Regions from separate parts of the Bacillus sp. 0209A genome, predicted to be linked through region 2. Evidence: riboswitches for the same ligand, from Rfam matches in the RefSeq annotation. Region 2 holds a riboswitch; each other region holds the start of a gene.
The links. Region 2 has a riboswitch for S-adenosylmethionine ahead of V6D44_RS03980 (bifunctional homocysteine S-methyltransferase/methylenetetrahydrofolate reductase). Riboswitches for the same ligand answer to the same signal wherever they lie in the genome.

Region 1: linked by a shared signal. The riboswitch ahead of V6D44_RS01500 (phosphoadenylyl-sulfate reductase) and the one ahead of V6D44_RS03980 (bifunctional homocysteine S-methyltransferase/methylenetetrahydrofolate reductase) in region 2 are both predicted to bind S-adenosylmethionine.
Region 3: linked by a shared signal. The riboswitch ahead of metN (methionine ABC transporter ATP-binding protein MetN) and the one ahead of V6D44_RS03980 (bifunctional homocysteine S-methyltransferase/methylenetetrahydrofolate reductase) in region 2 are both predicted to bind S-adenosylmethionine.
Region 4: linked by a shared signal. The riboswitch ahead of metE (5-methyltetrahydropteroyltriglutamate--homocysteine S-methyltransferase) and the one ahead of V6D44_RS03980 (bifunctional homocysteine S-methyltransferase/methylenetetrahydrofolate reductase) in region 2 are both predicted to bind S-adenosylmethionine.

What each region holds. Positions count from the first base shown of each region.
Region 1 is NZ_JBAIZV010000001.1:380,125-387,522, forward strand. Features, by position in the region: gene sirC (precorrin-2 dehydrogenase) at 1-241, opposite strand, end outside; gene sirB (sirohydrochlorin chelatase) at 222-1,007, opposite strand; gene cobA (uroporphyrinogen-III C-methyltransferase) at 1,010-1,783, opposite strand; gene cysC (adenylyl-sulfate kinase) at 1,886-2,473, opposite strand; gene sat (sulfate adenylyltransferase) at 2,486-3,634, opposite strand; gene cysP (sulfate permease) at 3,683-4,747, opposite strand; gene V6D44_RS01500 (phosphoadenylyl-sulfate reductase) at 4,759-5,460, opposite strand; SAM riboswitch class I at 5,615-5,720, opposite strand; gene pyrE (orotate phosphoribosyltransferase) at 5,865-6,497, opposite strand; gene pyrF (orotidine-5'-phosphate decarboxylase) at 6,494-7,213, opposite strand; gene V6D44_RS01515 (dihydroorotate dehydrogenase) at 7,182-7,398, opposite strand, start outside.
Region 2 is NZ_JBAIZV010000001.1:888,958-896,355, reverse strand. Features, by position in the region: gene V6D44_RS04000 (mandelate racemase/muconate lactonizing enzyme family protein) at 90-1,205, opposite strand; gene V6D44_RS03995 (MFS transporter) at 1,214-2,482, opposite strand; gene V6D44_RS03990 (GNAT family N-acetyltransferase) at 2,593-3,450, opposite strand; gene V6D44_RS03985 (GNAT family N-acetyltransferase) at 3,456-3,905, opposite strand; gene V6D44_RS03980 (bifunctional homocysteine S-methyltransferase/methylenetetrahydrofolate reductase) at 3,990-5,828, opposite strand; SAM riboswitch class I at 5,919-6,036, opposite strand; gene V6D44_RS03975 (YajQ family cyclic di-GMP-binding protein) at 6,143-6,634, opposite strand; partial or broken gene V6D44_RS03970 (CvfB family protein) at 6,733-7,398, shown strand, end outside.
Region 3 is NZ_JBAIZV010000002.1:873,075-880,472, reverse strand. Features, by position in the region: gene sufD (Fe-S cluster assembly protein SufD) at 1-355, opposite strand, end outside; gene sufC (Fe-S cluster assembly ATPase SufC) at 373-1,158, opposite strand; gene V6D44_RS09635 (hypothetical protein) at 1,352-1,489, opposite strand; gene V6D44_RS09630 (carboxymuconolactone decarboxylase family protein) at 1,682-2,059, opposite strand; gene metQ (methionine ABC transporter substrate-binding lipoprotein MetQ) at 2,345-3,166, opposite strand; gene metP (methionine ABC transporter permease MetP) at 3,180-3,848, opposite strand; gene metN (methionine ABC transporter ATP-binding protein MetN) at 3,841-4,866, opposite strand; SAM riboswitch class I at 4,972-5,078, opposite strand; gene V6D44_RS09610 (SCP2 sterol-binding domain-containing protein) at 5,193-5,537, opposite strand; gene V6D44_RS09605 (thioredoxin family protein) at 5,645-5,965, opposite strand; gene V6D44_RS09600 (toprim domain-containing protein) at 5,967-6,329, opposite strand; gene V6D44_RS09595 (YusG family protein) at 6,407-6,643, opposite strand; gene gcvH (glycine cleavage system protein GcvH) at 6,699-7,082, opposite strand; gene V6D44_RS09585 (arsenate reductase family protein) at 7,149-7,398, opposite strand, start outside.
Region 4 is NZ_JBAIZV010000001.1:679,062-686,459, reverse strand. Features, by position in the region: gene V6D44_RS02805 (histidine phosphatase family protein) at 1-446, shown strand, start outside; gene metE (5-methyltetrahydropteroyltriglutamate--homocysteine S-methyltransferase) at 488-2,776, opposite strand; SAM riboswitch class I at 2,904-3,059, opposite strand; gene isp (serine protease Isp) at 3,191-4,150, opposite strand; gene rsbRB (RsbT co-antagonist RsbRB) at 4,374-5,207, shown strand; gene thiX (HMP/thiamine ABC transporter permease ThiX) at 5,241-6,005, opposite strand; gene V6D44_RS02780 (ABC transporter ATP-binding protein) at 5,980-7,398, opposite strand, start outside.

The sequences.
Region 1 (7,398 bases), 510 kb from region 2:
CATTATCCGTTGCGGCTATAATCAAAAACGCATCGAGATAATCTTCTTTTTCAATCGTACGTCTGACCCATCTGATGCGGCGATTGTCTGCCATCTGCTTGATTTCCGGTTCAACATCCGGACTGACAAGCGTAATATCAGCTCCCTCTGAGAGCACCGTTTCCAGTCTTCTGAGAGCGATGCCGCCGCCTCCTGCAATGACAACCTTTTTCTTCTCCAGGCTAATATGCAGCGGGAGCATATGAACCTCCGTCAAAATCAAATTGTCCTTTAGGGTTTGCAGCGGTTTCGCTCACACGATTCAAAAATGCGTTTTTCACGTGAGGGTGGAAACCGATATAGGAGGAGAGATAAACATTCGGATTAACAGCTTTTAATTCCTGAAACTCTCGTTCGATTTCATTCATCAGCATGCCCGTAAAAAGCAAATAGGGAACGATAAAGGTTGTTATGCCGTCATCTTCTTTAAGTTTCGAAAAAATCTCTTTGTAATTCGGGCCGCATGCTGTCAAAAAGCACGGGATGACCTCCTTGACCGGAATCATATTTTGGAGAAGGTTGGCAATACCGGTTACATCTCTTTTGACTTCGGGATCTGAACTTCCCCTTCCGATGAGCACGACTCTGGCATTTTCATACGGAACACCTATGTCTTTCATTCGGTGGTATACGGCTTTGACTACTTCTTCGTCAATTCCGATCGGCCTTCCATATGAAACGCGGACCGAAGGATACCGAGATGCGGCACGCGCAATTTCTTCCGGAATATCATGTTTTGCATGCGCAGCTGTTAAAAGAAGCAGAGGCACCACTGCGATATGAGTGGCGCCTTGTTTCACACATGCTTCAAACCCTGTCTCAATTGTCGGCTCCTGAAGCTCTAAAAAGCTGATTTCCTGTACAGGCGCAGAGACGTGCGCCTTGCATCCTTCCAAAAAGGCCGCGGCTTCTTGCTGCGCCTTTTTCACCCGGCTGCCGTGGCCGACATATAAAATTGCTTGTTTCATTTTTACAACGCCTCGCTTAAATCTTGTTTTTTCAGTTCAGACTCAAACCATTCCAGCTTATAGTGATAATTTACAACATTTCCAACGACAATTAAACTCGGATTTTTAATGTCCTCTTTTATCACCGTTTCTGAAAGGGTATCAACTGTACAAAAAACAGTTTTTTGCTTGTCCGTTGTTCCCCAGTGAATAAAGGCTGCCGGCGTAGATCCGTCCCGGCCGTTTTCAAGGAGCTTTCTTTCAATCTGCTGTATGTTTTTGATACCCATATAGATAACAAGTGTATCAATTCCTGTAGCCAGCGCTTTCCACTTTTCCTCAAAATCCTCTTCTTTTTTATAATGACCCGTTACAAAAGCGACGTTAGAGCCCGCATCACGATGAGTAACAGGAATCCCGGCATAGGCAGCTGCCGCAATTCCTGACGTAATGCCGGGGATGATTTCAAACGGAATTCCGTTTTCTGAGAGGCATTCCGCTTCTTCTCCCCCTCTGCCGAACACAAAAGGGTCTCCGCCTTTCAGTCTGACAACGGTTTTTCCTTTTTGCGCATACTTCACAAGAAATCGATTGATGGTTTCTTGCTTCATCGTATGAAAATCTGGAAGCTTCCCGCAGTAGATCAGGTCTGCTTGCTCTTTGGCATATTGTAAAATCTCTTTATTTACTAATCTGTCATATAAGATGACATCAGCTTTTTCAATGGCTTTCAGCGCTTTAATTGTCAGCAGATCAGGGTCTCCGGGACCCGCTCCTACAATATATACTTTCCCCATCGTATTTCCCCCGATCTATTCGAGTTCTTCCAGAACATTCGCTGTAATGTTGTTCTCGCTTGCATTCCGGCACCTGAGAAGAACACAGCAGATCATACTAGCTCAATTTTTTTTGACAAACTCGATCAGCTGGTTTTTACACGCTTCACGGTCATGCTGTCCTGAATCAAGAACAAGCTCCGGTGCTTCCGGCTCTTCATAAGGAGAATCAATTCCTGTGAAGAAGGGAATTTCCCCGTTTCTTGCTTTTTTGTAGAGCCCTTTCGGATCTCTTTGTTCACAAATATCGAGGTCGCATTTAATGTATACCTCATTGAATTCGCCTGCTTCTACAAGCTGGCGAACCTGTTCTCTGTCCTCGCGGAAAGGAGAGATAAAAGCAGTGATCACAATGGTGCCCTGCTGAACAAACAACTTTGCCACCTCTCCGATTCGGCGGATGTTTTCTTTACGGTCTTCATCTGAAAAACCAAGATCCTTATTTAAGCCGTGACGGATATTATCCCCGTCCAGCACAATGACTTGGTAGCCCAGCTCAAACAATTCTCTCGCAGCGGCATTGGCAATGGTTGATTTGCCTGAACCGCTTAACCCTGTCAGCCAGAGAATAGAGCTTTTATGCTTGTTTTTTTGCTGGTACTCCTCTTTTGTAATAGAGGCTTCATGCCATACGATATCGCGATTTGTCACTGCCAGTCCTCCTTAAAATACGCCTGCTTCTTCTTTTTTCTTCATCCCTTTGATTAACACTTCTACGACTTCTGCGCGGCTGAATTCAGCAGGCGGCAGCACACCGTCTCTCAGCATGCCTCTTACCTTAGTGCCTGATAAAATCACGTGATGCTCTCTGCCGTGAGGGCAAGTTTTCGCGGTTCCCATATTCCCGCATTTTTCACAGAAGAAGCTGTGCTCGAATTTCAGCGGTGTAATCCCGAGCTCTTCAGGTTTAAATGTGTCAAACAGCTCCTGTGCTTCGTATGTTCCGTAATAGTCACCTACACCCGCGTGATCGCGGCCGACGATGAAATGCGTGCAGCCGTAGTTCTTTCTGACAAGCGCGTGGAAAATCGCTTCTCTCGGTCCTGCATAACGCATCGCCGCTAAGAAGACGCCGAGGAACACGCGGTCTTTCGGATAATAATTGTCAAGAAGCACTTGGTAGCTTTCCATCCGCACATCAGCTGGGATGTCATCAGATTTTGTTTCACCTACCAGCGGGTTTAAGAACAAACCGTCTACTGTTTCAAGAGCCGTTTTTTGAATGTATTCATGTGCTCTGTGAACAGGATTTCTTGTTTGGAAACCGACAATTGTTTCCCAGCCATTTTCCGCAAACTGGCGTCTTGTTTCTGCCGGTTCAAACGTAAATTCAGGGAACTGTTTTGAAGCTTTTTTAATCAATGTGATCGGTCCGCCGACATATGTATCGCCGCGGCTGAACAGCTTTTTAACACCCGGGTGTTCCTGATCATCGGTTTTGTACACATTGACCGCTTCTTTTTGTTTGTCTGGCACGTACAGGTCTTCAATTTGGATAACGCCGTATGTGTCTCCTTCATACGTTAACTTTACCGTTTCACCGACTGACAGTTCAGCTGCTTTTTGCGCGCCTACCGGGAGCGTGATCGGCAGAGACCAGACAACACCGGAAGAAAGACGCATGTTTTCCACAACAGATACGTAATCCTTTTCATTAAAGAAGCCTTCGATCGGGCTGTAGCCGCCGATTCCAATCAACTCTAAATCGGCAAAAGAAATTAAATCAAGTTCAATTTCTTTTTGAATGCTGCTTACATCAAATGATTCATCTACTCTGTTTACTAATGTTCCTCCGTGAGGTGCTAAACTCATAATATCTATTTCCTCCTAGTTAACATATAAAAAAACTCAGATTAATGATCAGATTCCCCCGCCTTGTTCGTGGACAGAGCGTCTCTCTTTACGTATGGCCTTCATCAGGCTGACGGCACCGACCGTCGCTAAGAGCACGCTTACCATAATAAAGATTGAATAATAATCCGCTTTTAAAAACAAGGATACAAGCATATAAGAAATCGATAAAGATAAAAACGGCGATACAATCCATACCTTCAGCATCGTTTGAACAACTTGTTTATGGAACACATTCGGACCGTTTTTTGCCATGCCTATTCCGATAATAGACGATGAAGTGACTTGCGCCAAAGGCACCGGCATCCCAAATACCGAACTGATGATCACCAGTCCCGCTCCCGTACCGGATAAGAGAATGCCTTCTCCTTTTGAGAATCTCGTAATTTTCTTCCCGTTTGTTTCTAACACACGCCGGCCTAATAACAGCGCGCCAAGAGCAACAAACGCTCCTCCGTACAAAGTTCCTTTCGCGACATCCAGCACACCGGCCGCCACTAACGGGCCAACGGCATTCGCCACGTTGTTCATGCCGGCAGAGAACGCTTCGAAAAATCCGGCACCTAACAATGCAATGCCAAGGAATTTTTGCTTTTTAGAAGATTTAATTTCAATCTTAAAATAACGAAACAGCTTAAATACGAAATATGTGAAGCCGAAAGCGAACAGCGGGACAAAAACCCAAAACGACACAATGACCAGAAGGCTGTTCACAAACAATACTTTGTAAGCGACTCCCACGCCGACAACAGCACCGACTGTTACTTCACTTGTCGACAAAGGAATGCCGAGCAGATTAGCCGTAAAGAGCGACAGCGCAGCGGCTCCAATAATAATGCAAACAATCGTCAGTGTAATCGTCTGCTCGGGGATAATTCCGGAACTGATGGTTTTTACAACCTCCCCCCCGCCAATGACCGCCCCAGCTAGCACACCGACTGCGCATAGGATCAAAGCGTAGGTTTTCTTTCTGATGGCTCCAGAGCCGTAAGCAACTCCCATCGAAGCTGCAGCGCCGCTTGCACCAATATTCATCGCGAAAAACAAGCTAAATAAAATAGCGGCTAGTTCCATTTTGCAGCTCCTTATTCATGCAGTCCGCATTCTGTTTTCGCCATGCCATTCCATCTGCCTGAGCGTAAATCTTCTGCGGTAAAAGCAGGAGCCGTACAAGGCGCGCAGCCAATACTTGGATAACCTTGGTCATGAAGCGGATTGTAGTCCAGCTCATTCCGGGATGTGTATCTCCAAATGTCTTTCCAAGTCCAATGGATAAGCGGGCATACTTTTACTGATTTGAATTTTTCATCTTTGTTTAAGAAATTCGTATTGGCACGGCTTGGCCCTTGATCGCGGCGCAGACCGGAAAGCCAGGCCGGATGTCCCGAAAGCGCCTCTCTTAAAGGAACGATCTTTCTGAGATAGCAGCATTGATTCGGTTCTCTTTCCCACAGTTTGCCACCATATTCACCGGCTTGCTGTTCAAGGGTAAGGTCTGGTTTTTTCAGGATGATATGAAGACCAGGATAACGCTCTTTCACTCGTTCAATCGTTTCATATGTTTCTTTAAAATGAAGCCCTGTATCAAGAAACACAATCTCTGCGTCTTTTTTCACTTTATAAATTAAGTCAATCAGAACGATTCCTTCAATTCCGAAACTGCATGCATAAACAAGCTGATTGCCGTAATGGCCGTATGCCCACTTTAAAACTGACAGCGCTCCTTTATAAGGATCGTCTTCCGGAAACGTAATCGTTGGTTCTTCCCAATTATCGTACGTTAACATTTCTTCTTTCCTCCTTTCGGAGACAACAGTAGCTTTCTGCTGGTTGTCTTTTACCAATTGTAATGCGCGGCTGCGGTTATTGCAGTCAGCCTTTTTTCCTCTTAAAATAAAAAACTTTCAATCCGGCGGAAAGAAAGACAGGAACAGCATGTAGCCCTTATCTTTCAAAATGGAATTCATTTTGCTGGAAGTAGCACCTTACAAACTGTGCAGGTTGCCGGGCTTCATAGGTCCAGTCCCTCAGCCGCTCTTGATAAGTTTTTAGATTTGTAGTAAATTTTAGCACAATTCTAACATAAGTCAACCCGACTTTTTTTATAGGATTAATAAAAAAACAGGCTGCAAGGCCTGTTTTCAAGTACAGAAAGGCTTTGGAGCCCTTGTACATCACCAAAATTTATTTGTTATTTTTTAAACCAATCTTTTGACTCGGGATTTTGTTTCCACGTTTTCAGCTTTTCTAAATCGTCTGAATGAATATTGCCGTTTTCAAGCGCGACCTGTGTGAGCGTATCATAATCAGTTAAAGAGTAGTATGGCAGTTCTGCCTTCGCAAACGCTTCCTGCGCTTTAGGCAGTCCGTACGTAAAGATTGAGACGACACCAAGCACTTCACAGCCAGCCGCTTGTAAAGCCGCCGCAGCTTCAAGCACACTGCCTCCTGTGGAAATTAAGTCTTCGATCAAGACCGTTTTTTGGCCTTTTTGAACAGTTCCCTCAATCTGATTGCCTTTTCCGTGCGCTTTCGGCTTGCTTCTCACATAACACATCGGAAGATTCAAACGGTCAGCCGCCAGAGCAGCATGAGGAATACCGGCTGTTGCTGTTCCCGCAATCATTTCAGCTTCAGGAAAATGCTCTTCGACAAGCTTGCTGATGCCTGAAGCGACATCATTTCTGACCTCCGGGAATGATAGCGTGAGACGATTGTCACAGTAGATGGGCGATAAAATGCCGCTTGCCCATGTAAATGGCTCGTTCGGGCGTAAAAATACAGCTTGGATGTTTAATAGATGTTTTGCGATGACTTGTTTCATGATTTGATCCCCTCCCATTCGAGTCTGACAGCTTCATAGGCTTTTACCGGGTCTTTCGCTTTTGTAATCGAGCGTCCCACCACAATCGCTGATGAACCTTTCTCTCTTGCAATTGCAGGTGTCGCTACACGGATTTGGTCATTCGCAGCGTCCTCTGACAGCCTGATCCCCGGAGTAACAGTCAAAAATGTAGGCGATACCGCTTCGTAAATGGCTTTTGCTTCATGAACAGAGCAGACCACTCCATCCAGCCCGCTTTCTTCCGCCAGTTTGCTGTAGTGGACGACCGTGTCGATCAGAGGCTTTTCGATCAGCAGTTCATCTTTCATCATTTGTTCAGATGTGCTTGTCAGCTGGGTTACCGCGATAAGGGACGGGCGTTTTTGTCCGGCCGGCGTCCCTTCTTCTAAGCCTTCCAGAGCTGCCTGCATCATTTTTTTGCCCCCGGCCGCATGAACATTGACGAGGTCTACTCCGAGACCGGCAAGGCGCTTCATCGCTTTGTTTACAGTGGTCGGGATGTCATGAAGCTTTAAATCTAAAAACAGCTCGCAATTTCTTTCTTTTAGTTGTTTGACGATAGATGGCCCTTCTTGATAAAAAAGCTCCATCCCAACTTTTACAAATAACGGTCCTTGCTGAAAAGGCGCTAAGAATGCAAGTGTTTCTTCAGCTGTTGCAAAATCAAGCGCGATGATGGGCAGGTTGTTTTTCATGGTTCCAGCTCCTTCCGATGCATTCTTCAATTGATTGATAGCCGTATTGGCGCAAAACAGCTGGGAGCTGGTCTATAATATCTGGGCATGCAAAAGGATTTACAAAGTTTGCTGTACCGACAGCGACCGCGCTTGCTCCCGCAAGAAGAAATTCCAGTGCATCTTCGGCCGTCTGCACGCCTCCC
Region 2 (7,398 bases):
GTTTGCTCCTTTATGAAAAGACTTGTCCGCTGTTTCCATTTTATGAGGCTGTCCATGATTTATGTCTGCAAATAAAGAAATGGCCCAGCTTAATAGACTGAGCCGTCCCACTTGTAGCGATTGACGATGTCCATATTGATTTCTGAGCCAATGCCTTTGCCTTTCGGGATGTGGACCAGTCCTTTTGAAGGCTGAAGGCCGATGAGATCTGTAAAAGGATTCTCCATGACGTCCCACTCAATCGGTTCAATTTGATCGTTTTCCATTTTAGACCATGGAGCCAGACACGCTTGTGCAAATAAAGCATATAGGCGTGAGAGCGATCCATCATATGCATGTGCGGATGCTCTGACGCCGAAATAACGCGCGAGCTGGAGGGAGTCCCGGAATTCATCAATTCCGTTAACATGCATGACATCGGGCTGAATGATATCCAAGCACCGCTGGGAAAGAAGGGGCGCAAATTGGGCCGCGCCTTTCATATTTTCTCCTCCGGCAACAGGAACAGATAAACGGCTGCGCAGCAACGCGTAATCCTGCGGGTGATCAAAGGGCAAAGGCTCCTCGAACCAGCCGATGTTCATCCACTCATGAAAATAGCGTTCCCATTTGAAAGCGGTCGCGGCGTCGTAGCTTTGGTTTGCGTCCAGGATCATCGTAATGGAGCTGCCGGCCGTATGCTGCAGTGCGTTAATGTGCCGTACATCTTCCTCGAACGCAGTCCCGCCAATTTTGACTTTGATTTGCTTAAAGCCCTTTTTTAACTGGATTTCTACTCGGGCAACGGATCGGCTGATCCATTGCGAGTGTTCTGAATACGATTGAAAAGAGGCATATACAGGGATCTCTTCTCTGTACCGCCCGCCCCATAGTTCGCAAACCGAACAATCCGCAGCTTTGGCCGCAATTTCTGTCAGCGCCATGCTTACGGCGGAGGCCGCCCGCTGATGCCATTTTTGAATCGTGCGCACTAATGGCAGGCGGCTGCCGGCCTGTTTCCCTAAAAGATAGGGAATGATCCGTTTGGTAAAACCGATATGGAGAGCCGGGAGCCAATCAACACACTCTCCCCAGCCGTCAATCCCGCTTTCGGTGACAATTCTGATGAGATAGCAAGTTCGATAGCGCTTCAATCCGTTTGCGTCTCCGTATGGCTCTTCTAATCGATGCAAAAGCGGAAAGGTCTCAATCCGTTCGATTTTCAAACTGGATACTACCTTTCCTCAGCTGGCTGAAGCCGATTGCCAGACATTTTAGGATCTTCTTTTTCTTTTGTTTCTTCTTTGTCTTGATTCACATGGATGAGCAAAATCACGAGAATGCCGACAACAAGCGTCAATCCGGCAATGCTTAAAAACATGCCGGGTCTGGACCATTGCATCAGGCGGCCGAAAATCGGAGGCCCGATGGCAACCCCTAAGAAACGAACCGATCCGTACAGCGAGGTCACAAATCCCCTTCTTTCTTTACCGACAGCCCCGGTAATAAAGCTGTTCACGCAAGGAAGGACAAGGCCTGAGCCTATACTGCTCAGCACAAGGACGCTGATAAAAAACACAAGATTCTCAATGAAAGACAATGACGCATAAGAAACAGTCATAAAGGCCAATCCGAGAACGATCAGCTTTTTCATTAACGATTGCTTTTTCCCGATCTTGCTTCCGGTTGTATAGGACGTCACACACATGACCAAAAGCGGAATCGCCAAAATCAAGCCTTTTTTGACGCCATCGGTATCGTATGTTTTTTCGAGGACATCAGATAGGTAGAAGAGAATCCCGAATAAGGTAAACAAACAAGTCGCACCCGCTAAATAAGCGGTAAACAGCCATCTGCCTTCATGTTTAAAAACACTTAACAGGCCTTTCGCATATTTTCCGATCGGGGGCGGTTCTTTTTCCTTTTTCTTTTCTTTAATAAAAATCCAAGTCAGCACGATCGAAATGATACAAAACACCGGGAAGGCAAAAAACGCGCCATACCAAACAAGCAAAGCGATAAGCGATCCAATGATTGGCGAAAGCACTTTTCCCATGCCGTTTGAGGCTTCAACGAGGCCGAGCACCTTGCTTTCTTGGGCGCCTTTAAACAGATCACCCGTCAGCGCCATGGCAATCGGGCCCGTTCCGGCTGCTCCGATTCCCTGCAGCGCCCGTCCTGCCATGACCCAAGGGTATGCATTGTCAAAAAAACCTGCGGCAAAACCGGCTAACAGGCCGCCGGCACCATACAGAAATAAGCAAGGGATAATAATGATTTTCCTTGAGAATCGGTCGGCGAGATAACCGACAATCGGAATGGCAAACGCCGCAATCAAGGAAAATACTGTGATTACGAGACTGACCTGAAATTGAGATAAATGAAGTTCAGATTGCATTTTTGGCAAAATCGGAATAAGCATTGAGTTTCCAAGTGTTAATATTAAAGGGATTGAACCGATTGCAACAATCGTCATTCCGTTATTTTGTTTTGATGATTCCATCTCAGAGCACACTCCTTTTCTTCTGCTTAGAATGTCCCTGATAGCTTCATTTATTCAACGTTCAGACAGCAAAAAACCGAACAGAAAATACCTGTTCGGGAAAAAGAGGGTTAGCCGAACCCTTGTGAGATCAAGGCGAATAATTGTCCGTTTCTAGCGGGCAGTGTCTTATTTGGGTAAAGCATGAGCGGGGGCTCATCGTCTAAGTGAAAGCCCATCGCTTCCAGTCTGTCATGCAGAGTCGTGTGTTCAGCCGGTATATCGATGCGCATTGGCCCTTGTTTGCCGTCGGCCAGCCTGTTGATTAATCTTGCAGCAACGTCTGACGATGGGGCGATGAGGGGGCCGAATTTCAGATTGGCAGGTGTCTGTACAGAAAGGCCGTAGCCAATCAGCTGACCCTTGTTGTTTCTGGCGATAATACATTCCTTTGAAATGGAAATAAGCTGCTGCATAAGGTTTGATCGATCTCCGCCAAAGGCTGCCAGGTCGGCAGCGGCTAATTCTTGAAAATCTTGTTCTCTAAAGGATGCCAGTTCTGCATCAAGGTGATCTTGCTTTTCAATCGGTTGAAAACTGTGACAGCTGTACTTTCGGACTGAACCCGCCGTATGAAAACCTGCCTTTTCATAAAGCGGCAAACCTTCTTTTGTGGCGCAAAGCCTGATGGTGGTGCTTTCATCCGTTTGGCTGATACACGCGTTTACCATCCGGCGCCCGAGACCGAGCCGTTTGTATTCCTTATCCACGATGACGAGTCCGATAGAAGCAAGACGGCCAAACAAAAACAAGCCGATACAGGAGATGATGTCTCCGCGGACATTTTGATAACCGAAAAAGCGTCCTTGTTGGAAAAGCATTTTCAGCTCTTGTTCGCCATAATCCGGCCACCCGGCTTGCCTGCAAAGCCGCAATAGGCCGGGAATATGTTCTTCATGAAGCTCAATCAGCTCTTCCATTACCTTCACACAGTTCACCTGCTTGTTCCGAGTTTTTTGTACATGACGATATGTGTGCCAATGCCGGGAACTTCAAATGGTTCGCCAAGTTCCTTCCAGCCAAGCTTTGCGTAGTAGCCTTTGACATGGTATCTTGCATTGCACCAGACCGCCTGTACGCCTCTCTCGGCCAGTTTCTCCTCCGCGTGTTTGATCAGCGCGCTGCCGGCTTTTTGTTCGCGATATCCTTCAAGCGTCGCCATGCCTCTCAGCTGGTATGCGGAGGTGGCTGTTAATAATGGCTGATGTTGAGGGGAAAAAGAAGCGATGCTGATGAGCGTTCCTTCAAAAAATACACCGAGATGAAAAGCGCCTTCCGCACGGTCCTGTTCATATTTGCATTGTTCGATGGATTGATGGGGACGCAGGATGCGCTGCCGGATGTCGTATGTATCTTCCGCGGAAATGGTTTTAACTTCAAGCATGATGTTCCTCCTCTTAAAAAGTTTTCTATATCGTAACATGAATCCGATTAGAAAAGACTGCCTGATTGACTCAGGCAGCCATATTTAACGCAAATAAATATTTTGGCGTTGTTCGTCTTTTTGCTGTATATACGAGGTGAGCTCAGCGGTTAAGTCAGATCTGAGAAAAGGCGTAATCAAGTAGATGCCGTTAAACAGCTCGCATGCCGCATCCAGCAGGGAGCGTGCAATTGCGAGACCTTCCGCTTTTTGCTTCTCTTTATCCTCACCTGCAAGAGCCATTTTTTCGCGAATGGAGTCTGACAGCTTAATCCCGGGAATTTCATTGTGGATGAATTCAGCATTCCGGCTGCTTGTGAGCGGCATAATGCCGATATAGATGGGCGTCTTCAGATGCTTTGTTTCGTTATGGATATCGACAAGCTGCTGCTCGGAATAGACAGGCTGTGAAACAAAATAATCGGCGCCGCAATCTATTTTTTTCTCCAGCCGTTTTACCGCTTTATCCAGATGGCGGACATTAGGATTAAATGCGGCGGCGACTGAGAAATTCGTTTTCTTGCCAAGTGGTTTTCCAGACAGGGACAGCCCTTCATTGAACTGTTTGATCAGCCTGATTAAATCAAAGGATGTTAAATCATAAACAGACGTCGCCCCCGGGAAATCCCCGATTTTAGAAGGGTCGCCTGTAATGGCCAGCACGTCATTCAGCCCTAACGTATCAAGGCCCATTAAATGTGACTGCAAGCCAATAATGTTTCGGTCACGGCACGTAATATGGACAAGGGAGCGCATATCGAGCTGCTGCTTCACAAGGGCGCCGCAGGCAACATTGCTGATCCGCGGAGTCGCCAAGGAATTATCAGCGAGCGTCAGGGCGTCGATTCCCGCTTCTTTTAATTCAGCAGCGGCGGACAAAAACTTGTCAAAACTCAATTTTTTCGGCGGATCCAGCTCTACGATGATGGAGCGTTTTTCCGCCGCGATCTCATTCAGGCCGGGCTCTGTCCGCTCATGCTGAACAGAGATAAATTCTTTCGCCCGGGTTTTGACTTCTTTTTCCGTAATCGGAGCAAGCCCGCCAACCGCTTCCGCCATCGCGCGGATATGATTCGGCGTGGTGCCGCAGCAGCCGCCGATAATCCGCGCGCCTTGCTTGCGGAATTCTGACGCGCTGTTTTGAAAATACGTGTCGTCAGTTTCATAGACGAGCCGTCCCTCTTCAAGCGAAGGAAGACTGCTGTTCGGATAAACTGATAAGAACACGTCATCAAAAATCGGCACTTCGCTGAGCGCTTCAATCATATGATAAGGGCCGAGCCGGCAGTTAATGCCGACGATATCAGCCCCGAGATCCGCAATCGATCGCAATGCTTCAGAAAGAGGAGTTCCGTCCTGCAGTACGCCTTGCTCATGCATAGAGACATTGAGCATAATCGGAAGCCCAGTCTCTTTGCGCGCGATTTTCAGCACTTCACGGGCTTCTTCCAAATCATAATACGTTTCTAACAGCAAGCCATCCGGCTCTTCATGCAGCAGCAGGTACAGCTGCTCGCGAAAACTGCGTTTGATTTCGTCAAGGCTGTACGCGTTTTTATTAAATGTGCGGATGCCGCCCATCGTCCCGAGGACGTACGCATCTCCTGCTGAAGCCCGCGCGATTCTTACTGCCTCTTGATTCATCTTTTTAATGTCATCCTCAAGCCCGTGTCTCGATAATTTAATATAATTGGCCCCGTACGTATTCGTTTGAATGATGTCGGCTCCCGCCTCAACGTACGCTTTATGTATGCGCTGAATTTCCTCCGGCTTCGAAATGTTGAGCTCCTCGAAACATCTGTCAATGCCATAGGAGTAGAGGAGCGTTCCCATGGCGCCGTCACCGATTAACACCTGTTTTTGCAAATCTTCTAAAAGTCCCATTGTCTGCCTCCTTTATTCACATTCAGCAAGGAAAAAAGAGAAATAAAAAAAGTCCTCTTAAGAAGAAGACTTTGTCAGTGATTTTGTCTCTTCTTATCTTCCAAGCTGTTCGAGCTTGCTGGATTTAGCACCTTGGTCATGGCTGATCGCCATTACACCGGTTGCTGAAGCTTCGTCGGGCCAGTCCCTCTGCTTCTCTTGATAAGAACGGATATGAAGTTTTCGTGTTCAGGAAATGCCAAAAGATTCCGGGCTTTTTCCCTTTCTCCAAATTTACCGAAAATAAAGACAATAATCAATAGGATTCAGAAAATTTATCTGAAATTTATAAATTGAACGTCAATCGGCAGATCTGCGTCCCGCACAGCTGAGATAATCTGCTGCAGGTCATCCTTGTTTTTTCCGGTGACGCGCACTTGATCATCCTGCACTTGAGACTTTACTTTCAGTCCGGAGTTTTTGATGATCATATTGACTTTTTTGGCATTATCTTTGTCAATGCCTTGAACAAGCTTTGCGCGCTGGCGCACCGTTCCGCCGAACGCGTTTTCAATCTTGCCGTAATCAATGTTTTTTGTCGGCACGTTTCGTTTAATCAATTTACTGACCAGCACATCTTTCAGCTGGCTTAATTTGAATTCGTCATCGGAAACAAGGACAAGCTCCTCTTTATCTAAAGAAATGTCGCTTTTGCTTCCTTTAAAGTCATAGCGTGTGCTGATTTCCTTCAATGCGATTTGGATCGCGTTTTGCACCTCAGGCAATTCCACCTTGGATACAATATCAAATGAACTTTCTTTTGCCATATGAAAACCTCCATAACATTTAACTTATGTGTTGATTATAGTAGAATAAAGAGAAACTTCCAACAGAACAAAGAATCAATTTGTGATGATTGGAAAAAATGTTAACAGCATCCGCAGAAAAATAAGCGGAACAGGAAGGACGATAGCATGAGACCAGGGCAGCAATTAACCTTGAGTATAGATCACCAAACGGACTTCGGTTACTTTTTAACCGACGGAGAAGACACGATTCTCTTACATAACAGTGAAATAACTGAGGATATCGAGGACAGAGACGAAGTAGAGGTTTTTATATACGTCGATCAGCAGGAAAGGCTTGCGGCCACGATGAGAATTCCGGTCATCAGCGCGGATGAGTACGGCTGGGTCGAAGTGGTGGATAAAGTGGAAGATATGGGTGTATTCGTTGATGTCGGTTTATCTAAGGACGCGCTTGTTGCAACTGAGCATTTGCCGCCATACGAAGATGTGTGGCCGCAAAAAGGCGACAAGCTCTACTGTATGCTGAAAGTGACGAACCGGGGGCGCATGTTTGCCAAACCAGCGCCGGAAGACATCATCAGCGAACTGTTTACCGATGCCTCAGAGGATCTGATGAATAAAGAGCTGACAGGTACGGTGTATAGACTGATCGCAACAGGTTCATTCATTATCACGGACGACGGTATCCGCGGTTTTATCCATCCGTCAGAAAGAAAAGAGGAGCCAAGACTCGGTTCAAGAATCACGGGACGGGTGATTCAAGTAAAAGAAGACGGTTCAGT
Region 3 (7,398 bases), on a different contig from region 2:
TATCAGTGAAGATGACGCCTTTGTCTTTCAATTCTTTAGAAAGAGAAAGGTATGCCGGCGTCTGGTCACGCTGTACGTATAATGTTTTATCTTCGTTTTCAACATCGATCAGCGCTTTTACTTCATCAGTCAAATCTTCCAATGAAGAAAGCGGTTCGTTATCAACTGTATGCTTCGCAAAATTCGTGAAGTTCCATTTTGTGATTTTTGTTTTGTCAGGCTTCGGCATCGGCAGATCCTCAGCTTGTTCAAGAGCCTTTAAGCGCAGGTCTTTCAGCCAGGCAGGTTCTTGATGCTTTTCGGAAAAGCTTTTGAGATACTCCTGATCTACGGATAGTTTTGTATCTAGTGTCATGTTAATCCCCCTAACGCTTACGCTTCTTGGCCTACAGTTTCGTCTTCAATACCAAGTTCTTGTTTAATCCAGTCATAACCTTCTGCTTCGAGACGCTGTGCAAGTTCTGCACCGCCGGATTTTACAACGCGGCCTTGCATCATAACGTGAACAACATCCGGAGTGATGTAGTTTAACAGGCGCTGATAGTGCGTGATCATCAGGCAGCCGAAGTTTTCGCTGCGCATTTTGTTGATCCCTTTAGATACAACTTTCAGAGCATCAATGTCAAGACCTGAGTCGATTTCATCAAGGATGGCGATTCTCGGTTCAATCATCATTAATTGAAGGATTTCGTTGCGTTTTTTCTCTCCGCCGGAGAAGCCTTCGTTAAGGTAGCGCTGAGCCATTTCAGGGTCCATTTCAAGGAACTCCATGTTTTCGTCCATTTTGCGGATGAATTTCATGAGAGAAATTTCATCGCCTTCTTCTCTGCGCGAATTGATTGCTGAACGAAGGAAGTCGGCATTTGTCACACCGCTGATTTCACTAGGGTACTGCATCGCAAGGAATAAACCCGCCTGCGCGCGCTCGTCCACTTCCATCTCCAGTACATCTTTGCCGTCAAGCGTGATGCTGCCTTTTGTTACTTCATATTTAGGGTGCCCCATAATAGCAGCTGAAAGAGTGGATTTACCAGTTCCGTTCGGTCCCATTACTGCGTGGAACTCTCCGCCTTTTATTTCAAGGTTTACACCCTTTAAGATCTCTTTCCCTTCGATTTCAACGTGAAGACCTTTGATCGTTAATGTTGAAGCAGCCATATCTATACCTCCAAAAATATATAATCATTATTCTCATTTTATTCTCATTCTAATTTTATAACAAATGAAAAGTAAATACAACTTTTTATCGTGCCTTGCACATTTCTCAAGTTTAACAAAGATCAGCACTTTATTAAAGCGATTGAAAAAGAAAAAGAGTGGATTCCCACCCTTTTTTAGAAGATTGATTTTCTCAATAAGCTCCCGCAGAAATCCGCTTGCTCTTTGCATAATCAAGCTCTCTCTGCCGCTCTACTTTCATTCTTGTTTCCAGCCGGCGTCCGTATTCCTCGTATCCAATTCCGTGAGACAGCTGCATCGCTTTTTCCATTTCTGACGTATAATCGAGGTTCAGTCTATCCTGGCTGTTGCAAATAATGAATCAATCCCTTCATTTATTTGCTTCTATTGTATCAGCGCTCTGATGGATGCCGCAAAAAGGATATGGCTTGAAATAGCGGCAGATGAGACGAAAGCATCCTTTTAGAACAAATGAGAATCGTTTTTCGGAATATTCCTTCTCTTAATGCGTGGTGTTTCCGAATTCCTCTATGCACTGCTGTACAACTGTCACACCCTGGCTAAGAGCCGCTCCGCCTCCAAACGCCGCTGCCACACTGACAGCTTCGAGAATATTCTCTTCTGTCGCTCCCTCATCCAGACAGCCTTTTGTATGATAGATCATACAATATTCATCCTGGGCATTGATGGCGATTCCAAGGGCGATCAGCTGTTTTTCTCTTTCAGTCAGTGAGTTTCCGGCAAAGCATTGTTCAGTAAACTCGTTGAACTTTCTCCCCATCAGCGGCATCTTTTGTTCGAATGTGCCTAGACCTAATTTATATTGTTTTAGCGCGTCCTGCATGCTTCCTCTGTCTTGATTCAAAGAAAATCCCTCCATCTGTTTAACATTCCTTTTTATTATGAACAGCTTTTAGGAAAATACCCGAAAAAAACCCCGGATTTCTCATCCGGGGTTTCACCGTGTCAGCAAACCCTCGCATTCGTTGTCAGACCTCCGCGTTGGTGCTCACGAATTACAACATTCGCTCTGCTCCAATGCTCGTTCTTCCTAGACTTCAAGGGTTTTCAATCACGCTGAAAAGATGACAAAGCCATAAAACGAATATCGTTTTATGGCTTTGTCAATAATTGAACCCCGGATTTCTTATCCGGGGTTTCAGTCTTATTCAGATACAGGAAGCACAGCTCCGTCGTATTTTTTCTCGATGAAGTCTTTGATCTTTTTAGAGTGAAGAACTTCCATCAACGCTTTAATCTTGTCAGAATCTTCTTCGCCTTTTCTTACTGCGATGATGTTAGCGTATGGGTTGTTTTTCGTTGCTTCCACTTCAATCGCGTCTTTTTTAGGATTTAATTTACTTTGGATCGCATAGTTTACATTGATGAAGACCGCGTCTCCTTCTTTGTTATCATATGCTTTTGCCGTTAATTCAGGCGCTACCTTTTTGAATTCAAGATTTTTCGGGTTTTTCTTAATGTCTTTCAATGTTGCGTCAACTGTTTCGACTTTAGAATCAAGTGTGATTAATCCAGCATTTTCAAGCATTGCAAGCATACGGCCTTGTTCAGCGACGTTGTTTGTCAGGATAATGGTCGCGCCGTCTGGAAGGTCTTTCAGTGATTTGTATTTTTTAGAGTAAATACCAAATGGCTCTAAGTGAACAGCACCGGCATTCACAAGTTTGTAATCTGTGTTTTCTTTCATTTCTTGGTCAAGGTAAGGAATGTGCTGGAAGTAGTTCGCATCCACTTCTTTATCAGCTAAAGCTTTGTTGTACATCTTGTAATCACTAAGCACTTTCACTTTCAGCGTGTAGCCTTTTTCTTTCAACAGTGGTTCAGCTTCTTTTAAAATTTCCGCATGCGGTGTTTTTGTCGCAGCAACGACAATTTCTTTCTTACCAGATTCGGCGTTATTCGAACCGCAGGCAGCCATAACTCCTGCAAATACAAGCAGTAATGCACCTAAAAATAGCTTTTTCAATGTAAATCCTCCCTTATCGTTTGTCTATAATATTTGTTATGACATCACCGATGATTTGAATAATAAACACGATGATTAAAATAAACACAGTAGCAACGAAGGTCACATCAGTATTATTCGACTGATAGCCTTCTACGTACGCAAGGTTTCCAAGGCCGCCTGAACCGATGGCTCCGGCTATTGCCGTTGAGCCGATCAAAGCGATCGCCGTAACCGTGATACCAGAAATAAGAGCCGGCATAGATTCCGGAAGCAGCACTTTGAAAATAATCGTAGACGTCTTAGCTCCCATTGATTTAGCGGCTTCAATAACACCTTTATCCACCTCACGGAGCGCGATTTCAGCAAGGCGCGCGTAAAACGGTGCCGAGCCGATAACCAGCGCCGGCAATGCGGCGTTTGGCCCTAAGATCGTGCCGACCAAAAACTTCGTAAATCCTAGCAGTAAAATAATTAAAATAAGGAACGGAATCGACCTGAATATGTTGACAACGGCCGCAATCACAGAGTTGATCGTTTTATTCTGCCAGAGGCTCCCTTTACTTGTCAAAAAGAGCAGCAAGCCGAGAATCACCCCGATGACAAAAGCAAACAGCAAAGAGATCAGCGTCATATAAAGGGTTTCATATGTCGCGTTCCACAATTCTGTTAAATCAACGTTCGGGAAGTATTTTTCAAACATTCGTGATCACCTCTGCTTTCACCTGTTTGTCATTAATAAACCCGATCACGTTTTGCACTTCTTCCTCGTCTCCGTCAATATGGATAAACAGTGAACCGTAGGCTCCATCCTTCGTCTGCGAGATTTTCCCTTGCAGAATATTGACGCTGACATTAAAGTTTCTGATCATCTCTGTAATCAGAGGCTGTTCAGCCGAATCACCGACAAATGTGAGCTGAACCATTTTTCCTGATGCTGTTTCATCAAGAAGGTGCTGAAGCGTTTCTTTCGTTTCTTCCGGCTCTGTCACCTGCTGAACAAACCGTTTTGTCATGTCTTCCTTCGGGTTTTTGAAGACATCGAGAACTTCGCCTTCTTCCACAACCTTTCCGTTTTCCATGACAGCGACTCTGTTGCAGATTTTGCGGATCACATGCATTTCGTGCGTGATCAGCACAATTGTCAAACCGAGTCTATCATTAATATCGGACAATAGATCCAAAATTGAATCTGTCGTTTGCGGATCTAGTGCTGATGTCGCTTCATCACAAAGGAGAACCTTCGGATTGTTTGCGAGCGCTCTGGCGATTCCGACACGCTGCTTTTGTCCGCCGCTCAGCTGAGACGGATAAGATTTTTCTTTTCCTTCTAAACCTACCAGTTTAATCAGTTCATTGGCGCGCTTGATACGCTCGCTCTTTTTCACCCCGGCAATTTCCAGAGGAAACATGATGTTATCTCTGACGGTCCGCGACCAAAGCAAATTGAAGTGCTGGAAAATCATGCTGATGTCATGGCGTGCGTTTCTTAACCCGCGTCCGTTTACTTCATTAATCTTGGTTCCCGCCACTTCCACGGTTCCTGAGGTTGGTTTCTCAAGGCCGTTCAGCAGACGGATTAAGGAACTTTTACCAGCTCCGCTATATCCTATAATTCCAAAAATCTCACCTTTTTTAATGGAAAGCGAGACATTTTGGACAGCATTGACATCTCCATGTTTCGACTTATACACTTTTGAAACATCTTGAAGATTGATCAAAGCAATCACCTGCCTTAACACTATTCTAAGAAATCTTCCGGGGTTTTCTGCAAAAGAAAAACCTTTCTGCACACTTGAGCAGAAAGGCTTATATAAAATGCCTTTCTCTCATCTTTCAAAGCTGAACGCTTCGTGTGAATTGGCACCATTTCAACAGTGTTGATGGTTGCCGGGCTTCATAGGGCACTTCCCTCCACCTCTCTTGATAAGAGAAATATATAGTCTTTTTCGTCCGGAAATTCTTAATGTAGAATAGCATGGCGGATGATTGCATGTCAATAAAATAAATGATGTCAACTTTTACTATTATAATAATTTGCTATTTTTTAATTATTCACAATCCTCTGAAAAAAACCATTCGTCAGCCAAAGAATCGCTTCAAGCTTTAACAGGGCTCTGAAGGACCCCTTGACTTTTAGGCTTCCGCTCTGAATCAGATGCTGAAGGGAAATGTCTCCGTGCAATAAATGAATGATTTCGGATTGGTTTCCGTAAAAGGTCAGGTTGGACGGTTGGCGCGGAGAAATTTTTTTCATTTCTCCCTGTTCGTTTATTGAGACGGTTAAGGCTTCTGTTTCTCCTTGGAAGGTAATAAGCAATGTTGAAGCGCTCAAAAGGGGTTTTAAAAACAGATGCTGATACTCATCTTCCAAAACTTCCGCTTTCTCCATATGTACAACCTCCTATTTGTTGGTCATACATAGACATTTCTCTCTCTGGCGCACGAACCCCTTTATAAAACGAACGACAATTTCATTGGAATGCGCTGAGAAATATGTCATAAATGGGATGCGGAAGATGATTTTTGTTTGATCAGCTCATATAAATAAGAAACGGAATGAAACGCATATCCTCTTTCAACCACTTTTCCTCCTTTAAACAGCAGAAAACAAGGGACGCTTTCAATTTGATAGGCTTTTGCGAATGTCGGAGAGTAATTGACATTGTTTTGATAGAAGGCGACATCAGGCAGCATTTCTTTCACCACTGTCAGCATTTTGCTTGCAAGCTGGCAAGTGCCGCAAAACGGAGTATATAAATACAGAAGATACACATCATCAGCAATGTGCTCAAGCTCGTGTTCCTGGAGTTCTTTCATGCTATACACCTCGGGACTTTCTTTCAAGAAAAATAGTATGGACATTCAGATTCGCGCGCAGCAATACAGAGGCGACGTGGTGTCTGGGCGCAGCCGCCACTTCTTTATAGGCTCTGTCGATATGCAGATGGCAGGCTTCGTTAAATTCTCTTTTCAGTTGTTTTCTCAATTTCTCGCCTGATTCGTCAGCATCCACTAATATATAGACGTCTTTATCATAAAGCTCGTCAGCCAATTCCTCAAGCCTCAGCTGGCTGATTGTTCCGTTTGTGCAGATAATGCGCACCGGTTCATCCAGGACGCTTTCGATTTTCTCTTTATCTGATTTCCCTTCGACAATCATAACCTTTTCCAGCTCATCCATCTTCATCTTCTTCACCTGCCGCGTCAAATTTGAAACGTTCAGATTGTAAAAGAAGGCAGTGAAATTCACCGCCAACATTAACACCAGCCGTTTTCGTAGTCACAATCCACATATTTTGCGTCGTTTCCCGAGACCACATCGGCTGTCTTATAAAATTTCTCATTTTCAAAGGAATAACCGGACTTAAGCTCATATTCATTCATGCTTGTCATTTGGCCGATCCTCTCATTTTCATGATATAACGAGAGCCGGCCATGTTGAAAGCGGCCTGTCACATCATTGGTGACATCGAGCTTTTGTTTGCTGAAAGCCATATTGGACACCTCCCATAACGTTAGCGTGTCCAATTGCCTTTACAGCTATCCTGCTTTAGTCTTCCTGTGTCATCTCTTCGTATTGCTCTGCTGTCATCAGTTTTTCAATTTCAGAAGCGTCAGACGGCTCAACGACGATCATCCATGCTTTTTCGTACGGAGATTCGTTTACGAATTCCGGACTGTCATCAAGATCTTCGTTAATTTCCACAACAGTTCCGTTAATCGGCGCATAAAGCTCAGATACCGTTTTAACGGATTCAACACTGCCGAATGGCTCGTCCGCTTTGATTTCAGCGCCCACTTCAGGAAGTTCGACAAACACGATATCGCCTAGCTCGGACTGGGCAAAATGCGTAATCCCGATTCTGGCTTTTTCTCCTTCAACTTTTACCCACTCGTGTTCTCCTGAGTAACGCAAATCTTTAGGTATGCTCAATTGAATCCCTCCATTTTTTACAGCACTATAATAAGAAGATACCATACTTTTCAAAAAAAATTGACATTAAGCCCAGTTTTCTTCAAATTGGTCTTCTTTAAAACCGGCTGTCACTTTTTCGCCGTCTGTTGTAAGCGGTCGTTTGATCAGCATTCCGTCTGAAGCCAGCAGTTCAAGCTGTTCGTCCTCCGACATGTGATACAGCTTTTCCTTGAGATTGAGCTCGCGGTATTTCATGCCGCTCGTGTTGAAAAATTTTTTGAGATCCAGTCCGCTTTTTTCATAAAGCGCTTTTAGTTCTTCTTTGCTTGGAGGC
Region 4 (7,398 bases), 210 kb from region 2:
AGACGGCAAAAGCTATACTGGGATCTCGCCGGCCCCCGTTGGTTAAAGATCATATGTTCAGAGAAATGTCACTAGGCTCATGGGAAGGGAAAAAACAAGAGGATATTGAAAGAAGCGAACCTGATCTTTTTCATGCTTATTTACATCATCCCGAAGCTTATCGCCAGCCGGGATGTGAAACATTTTTTGATCTTGAAAACCGGGGAAGGCTGGCTCTCCAAGCGATTTTAGACAGCCATTCTTCCGGCAATATTCTCTTGGTTACCCATTCTGTCTTTATATTAATGCTGTTAAATATCATAAAGGGAAGACGCGTTAATGACATATGGAATTCTGCTTACATACATGATACATCATTGAGCCTTGTGGAATTTGATGAAAATGGAACAGCCAAAATAGTAGTAGAAGGGGACGGGAAGCATCGGAAACCGATTCCCGCTTTCTAATAGAAAAACCATCTGCCAAAGGCAGATGGTTTCTATCTTACTTATACAAGCTGTGTTTGTTTAGCTCTTGCCTGCTTCGCTGCCTCAACCATATTTTTTAAGGCTGCAACCGTCTCTTCCTGTTGTCTTGTTTTCAATCCGCAGTCTGGATTTACCCAGAAGCGGTCAGTCGGACAGACGGCAAGCGCATCCACGATAATGTCGTACATTTCTTCAATTGACGGCACTCGAGGGCTGTGAATGTCATATACACCAAGGCCGAGCCCTTTCAAATACGGATGGTCTTTTAAGTAATCTAAAAATCCTCCGTGGCTTCTGCTGTGTTCGATTGTAATCACATCGGCATCAAGATCATTGATCGTATCGACAATGTCTTCGAAGTTGCTGTAGCACATATGTGTATGAATTTGCGTCTCGTTTTTCACGGAAGAAGTGGTTAATCTGAATGCTTCAGCCGCCCAAGTCAAATACTCATCCCAATCGCGGGTTTTCAATGGAAGGCCTTCTCGCAGCGCTGGCTCATCGACTTGAATGATTTGAATGCCTGCGTCCTCAAGCGCTTTTACTTCTTTGCGAAGGGCGAGCCCGATTTGGAAGGCGATATCTTTTCTCGAAATGTCGTTTCGAGGGAAAGACCAGTTTAAGATTGTAACTGGGCCGGTCAGCATTCCTTTCACATGCTTGGATGTCAATGACTGTGCATATAACGTGTCTTTCACTGTCATCGGTTCAATAAATTCAACATCTCCGTAAATGACTGGCGGGCGGACACAGCGTGAGCCGTATGATTGAACCCATGCGTATTTTGTGAAGGCAAAGCCGGCCAGCTTCTCACCGAAGTATTCGACCATGTCTGTCCGTTCAAATTCACCGTGAACAAGGACATCAAGTTCCAATTCTTCCTGAATATCAATCCATCGTTTTGTTTCTGCATTGATAAAGTTTTGATACTGTTCATCAGACCACTCATTTTTCCGCCATTTTTGGCGTGCGCTCCGCACTTCAGCAGACTGCGGGAAGCTTCCGATCGTAGTCGTCGGCAAAAGCGGAAGGCCGAGAGATTCATTTTGCAGGGCTAAACGTTCTTCAAACGGAATCGGGCGTTTGAAGTCTTTATCGGTTAATTGCTCAAGCTCTTTCTTCTGTTCGGAATTCGCGCCTGTTGCAAACTGTTTGAGCGCCTGAATATCCGTTTTAGCCTGCTGAATGTGTTCGCTGATCGCCGCTTTTCCTGATACTAAGCCTTCTTTCAAAGATGTCAGCTCGGCTAGTTTTTCTTTTGCGTACGATAATCCGTTCAGCAGATCCTTTTCCAAATGCTCGTCAGGGTGCTTCGCTACCGGAACGTGCAGCAGGCTGCTGGAAGGCTGAATCCACAGTTCATCCACTTTTGCAATGCTGAGAATATCAAGAACGGCATCGAGACGTTCTTCGAGATCCGATTTCCAAATGTTGCGTCCGTCGATCACGCCGGCTGCCAGCACTTTGTCTGCTGGAAAGCCGTGTGTTTTCAGCTGTTCCAGGTTTCTGCCCTTATCGTGAACGAAATCAAGGCCAATTCCCTGCACTGGGTAAGAGATGAGCTCTTCGTAAGCATCAACAGAATCAAAATACGTTTGCAACAGCACATTCAAGGATGAAAGTTCACTTGTGATGTTTTCAAATAATTCTTTTGCGCCGCGGACATCTTCGCTAGAGGCTGTAACAAGCGCCGGCTCATCGATTTGAACCCATTTTACGCCTTCTTCTTCAAGTTCTTTCAAAAGCTGTACATATAACGGCACAAGACGTTTTTGGATCGCTTTTGCTTCAGACGGTTCATAGCCTTTAGCAAGCGTAACGAACGTATAAGGGCCGACAATCACAGGTTTTGTTTCAACGCCGTATTCCTGTTTGATCCGGCGGTAATCTGTGAGCTGTTTGTTTCTTGTCAGGCGGAATTCAATGCTTTCGTCATATTCAGGAACGATGTAATGGTAATTTGTATTAAACCATTTTGTCATTTCACTAGATACGGCGTCTTTTATTCCGCGGGCGATAGCGAAGTATGTATCGGTAGCGTCAGTCAAATGTCTGAATCGTTTCGGAATCCAGTTGAAGCTGATTGCTGTGTCGAGTACATGGTCATACTGTGTGAAATCAGAAACTGGCACAACATCAATCTGCTGGTCGATTTGTGTTTTTACTGCGGATAAAAAGAGGTCGTCGATTTGCTTTAAAAACGTATCTTTATCAGTGCTGCCTTTCCAATACGCTTCAAGCGCTTTTTTCCATTCTCTGTTCAGTCCGATTCTTGGAAATCCTAAATTCGATGTTTTGATGGTTGTCATTGTTTCTCCTCCTTTTTATGTAAAACACTCTCGTTAACCCGCGGATACAGGCTGCTAAGAGGTTTTCTCACAACAAAAAGCCTCTTTCCCATGAGAGAAAGAGGCTTTTCTGCGTAAAACACTGCCTCTCTCATCTCTCAGACACAATCTGATGGAATTAGCACCGTGCCTTATGAGACATCAGTCTCGGCGCGAAAAGCAGTGCGCCCCATTTCACAATGGAATTACGGTCGGTTGCTGTTGGGGTCAAAAGGCCAATCCCTCGCCCAACTCTCGATAAGAGAAAATATTATTAATTTTTTGAAAAGTTGAATCATTTGTTGGTAATCTTAACAGTAATTCAAATTTGTTGTCAACATAGAATTTGAAATTTTATTTACTATATGTGGTTTATGTTATATAAGAAAAATAATTTTATAGGGTCATCAAATGTGATTGCGCTGCTCTTTCTGCCAGCTCATCAGGAGCGGTTAAATACAGGAATCCATTACCTGCCAGCGTTTTTGCAATATCGAGAGGGAGTGTTCTGCGGACCAGCTGTGCATAAACTTCAGTTTCAGAAAGCTTTCGTTGAAATGATTCTTCTTCATAGCTTTTGATTAAAGCAAGCGCTCCGCTGACATGAGGGGCAGCCATTGAAGTGCCGGTAAGCTTACCGTACTTCTTGTTAGGAAGGGTGGACACTATATTTTCTCCCGGTGCCACAAGATCAATCTCTTTATTAGCGTTAGAAAATTCTGATAATTCACGCGCTACGGAAACAGATCCAACCGCGATCACTTCATTATAAGCCGCAGGATAGGAAAGCTCTTCTGTTCGTTCGTTTCCGTCACCTTCATTTCCCGCTGCGCAAACGACAAGCACTCCGTTTTTGACGGCGTTTTTCACCGCTTCTTCAAGCTCCGGCACATCGTTCGGTCCGCCAAGGGACATCGAGATGATATCGGCTTTCTGTTCCACAGCGTAGTTAATGCCGTTAATAATCCATTCATATTGGCCGCTGCCGTTTGCACCGCCAAGAACCTTCACAATCAATAGGCTTGCCTCAGGCGCGACCCCGGCAATGCCGCCGTTTGAATCGTTAGCTGCAATCGTTCCGGCGACGTGTGTGCCGTGTCCGTTGTAGTCGGAAATCACATCTTCCTTGCCACCGTCATCATCCGTGAAGTTCTTTCCGCCGATGACTTGGTTTTTTAAATCAGGATGGCTTATGTCGCAGCCCGTGTCCAATACAGCAATTTTCACATTTTTTCCTTTTACCCCTTTTGCCCATATTTCTGGCGCCTTAATCACTTTAACGCCTTCAGGAAGCTCGTTTACATCCATGATCTGCTCATTCGTCACATACGGGATCAAGCGGATTTCACCATTCATAAAAAAGCCCTCCTTTTTTATGCTTGCAAGTGGATACAAGGATGTTGCTTCACATTATATGAAAAAAGCAACCGCTCGGACAGAGCCATTTGAAGCATTTTGAAAAAATAGGATACAACCCAAAGAATTAGTAATTTTCAAAATATTGGATGGCTTCAGCTTGTATGACTGGGATTCAGCTGTCAGTCAAGTTATAATAGTGTTTGGGGAAAGGAGTAGTGTGATGAAACTGAATGAAAAATTATATGCATTTTTTTCAGAGTATGTGGAACAAATGGCTGATGAATGGATTGAAACGATGGAAGAAAGCGATCCGAATTCGATTTATGCCTTACATAATGCATCTGTAACGGAAGAATTGAAAGAACAGGACAGAGAATTTTACCGGCATCTGAATGACATGTATGTTTTACCGGAAAAACAATTTCTCGAAGAATTTCAAGTGTGGGTTATTGAGCTGACGAACGATCAAAAGCATCTCGACACTCCGGTTCAGTATGTGATTCGGGAGTTTATGAGAAACCGGAGATTATATACGAAGTATTTTGAGAAGTTCGCAGAAGAAAATGAGTCGGCGTTTGAACCGGGAGAGAAACAAAAATGGGCCGATTTGATTGTAAAAGTCTTTGACTTTACCATTTATACATTTGTCGATCACGCTGAAGCGAATGCCAAACAGCAATTAAACGCTCAGAGAGAAATGATATTGGAATTAAGCTCGCCTGTCATCACCTTGAGCAAATCAACAGCTCTGCTGCCGCTTGTCGGTGACATTGATACCGAACGGGCAAAGTTCATTCTGGAAAACACGCTTCATGCTTGTGCAAAAAGACGCGTGGAGCATCTGTTAATCGATCTATCAGGTGTGGTGGTGGTTGATACGATGGTGGCGCACCAAATCTTTAAATTGATTGAGGCGCTCACTTTAATCGGTGTCAGGTCAACCCTGTCAGGAATCAGGCCTGAAATCGCGCAAACCGCTGTACAGCTTGGGATTGATTTTTCGAATATCACAATTAAAACCAATCTTGCCCAGGCATTAAACTATCATCAATAAGAAAAAAATCCGCTATCAACCGATAGCGGATTTTTATGAGGCAAAACATAAGGATACGAGTAAAGATCCCGCGAATAACAAGAGAACGAGGCAAAAGAACAGCCAATCGCGGCGGTTTACGGTCAGTGTCCGGTAATATGTCCGGTTTCTGCTTCCTGTAAAACCTTTTGATTCCATCGCAAGCGCTGTCCGTTCCGCTTTTCTGATGGCGCTTGCCAACAGCGGGATGGTATACCGCTTTAGCGCGCTGATTTTCTCAATGAAGCCGCTCTCCGCCGCTCCTCCTCTGATTTTATGAGCCTGCTGGATCAGCTGGATTTCATCCTTTAGCAGCGGAAGAAAACGAAAGCCTGCAATGACCCCATATGCAAGCTTTGGTGAGAGCTTGCATTGCTGGACAAGGCTCAGCATAAATAAAATCGGATCGGTCGTAAAAACAAACATCATCGATAAGGCGGAAAAGCACAAAATACGAAACCCGAGAGAAATGCCGACAGAGACATTATCGCTGTTGATTGAGATAGGGCCGGCTTGAAACAAGAAATTATCCGGAGTTGTCGGGACCTTTCCAAAAACAGCGGCTGTCCATACGCATCCGAATGCTAAAATCAAAAATGGAATCGTAAACAAAAACCATTTTTTCAAGGGGATTCTGGCCGCCAATAGGACACCGGCAACGATGATGATATAAAAACACGCAGGGGTGTAAGGATTGTAAATAAACGACAGCATGACGACACAGCAAAAAACCGCCGCCGCTTTCACTGCCGGATTAATGAGATGTAACGGCTGCTTCATCACGCACCTCCTCTTGGCGGGCCATCCATTCATATAGAAGGGGGAGGGTGAGCTTTGCTTTTTGGACAAGCCCTTTTTCCTGAGAAAATAACTGCGCTGGAGATCCGTCAAAATCCAGATTCGTATCGTGGAGAACAAGAACGCTGTCGGCATACGAAGAGACAAGCTCCATATCGTGCGTAATCATAAGGACAGCGCTTCCTTCTTCCTTGATACGCTGAATCATATCCATGCATTCAGCAGCCGTGCGGGCGTCCTGGCCAAAGGTTGGTTCGTCTAATAATAAAACCTTTACATTATGCATGAGCATGGTAGCGACGCTCAGGCGCCGTTTTTGCCCTTGGCTGATCGCAAACGGATGATGATCAGCCAAATGCGCAAGACTGAAACGATCCAGCAGATGCTGCGCTTTTCCCTTAGTTTCAGCATTTGCTTTTTGGCCGAAAATCAGCTCGTCATACACCGTATCGGTGACGAACTGATGCTCTGGGTTTTGAAAAACAAATCCCAAACGTTTTCGCAGTTCTTTTTCTTTATATGACTGCAGCGGCTGATCATATAGAAGAATCTTGCCGCTTTGCGGCTTCATAAGACGTGCTAGAACAGATAAAAGCGTCGATTTTCCAGTGCCGTTCGGGCCGACAAGCGCCGTCAAAGAGCTTTCGTGCAATGAAAAGCTCAGGTCTTTGAAAATCGTCTGCTGTCCTCTTGCGAATGAAAGGCAACTGACTTCCAGCACACTCTCCCCAGAAGGAGCTTCTTTCTTTTCTGCATACTCGGCAGGAAAAGGCTCTTTGAACAGCGTTTCCTTTGATAAAGTAAACGGCATATTCCGCTTTTTCTGCAGATCAGACACTTTTGGAATCGCGATGCCCATTTGCTTTAGGGTTGCCGCTTCGTGCTGAAATAGATCTTGTGTTCGGCCATCCAGCGCTTTTTTTCCTGCTTTGTCCAGCACGATCGTTCTTTCAACCCAAGGCGTCCAGTCATCAAGCTGATGCTCAATCACAAGGAGGCTGAAGCCTTTATCACGCTGAAGATCTTTCATCATGTGAACGAACTCCCTCGCTGAATAAGGATCTAGAAGAGAAGTCGGCTCGTCTAACATAATGAGCTCGGGCTCCATCGCTAAAATACAGGCGAGCGCAACTTTCTGCTTTTGTCCTCCTGACAGAGTGGATATTGTTTTTTCTTTTAAATGAGCAATACGTAATTTTTCTAAAACCGCATCGATCTTCTCCGTCATCTCTTCTTTCGGAATCTGCAGATTTTCCAGCCCGAAAGCGATTTCGTCTTCCACCGTCAGCATGCAAAACTGCTGATCGGGGTCCTGAAAGACGACTCCGGCATACTGGGCTACTGTTTCGGAGGCTCCAGGGTCTGTGACCGGCTT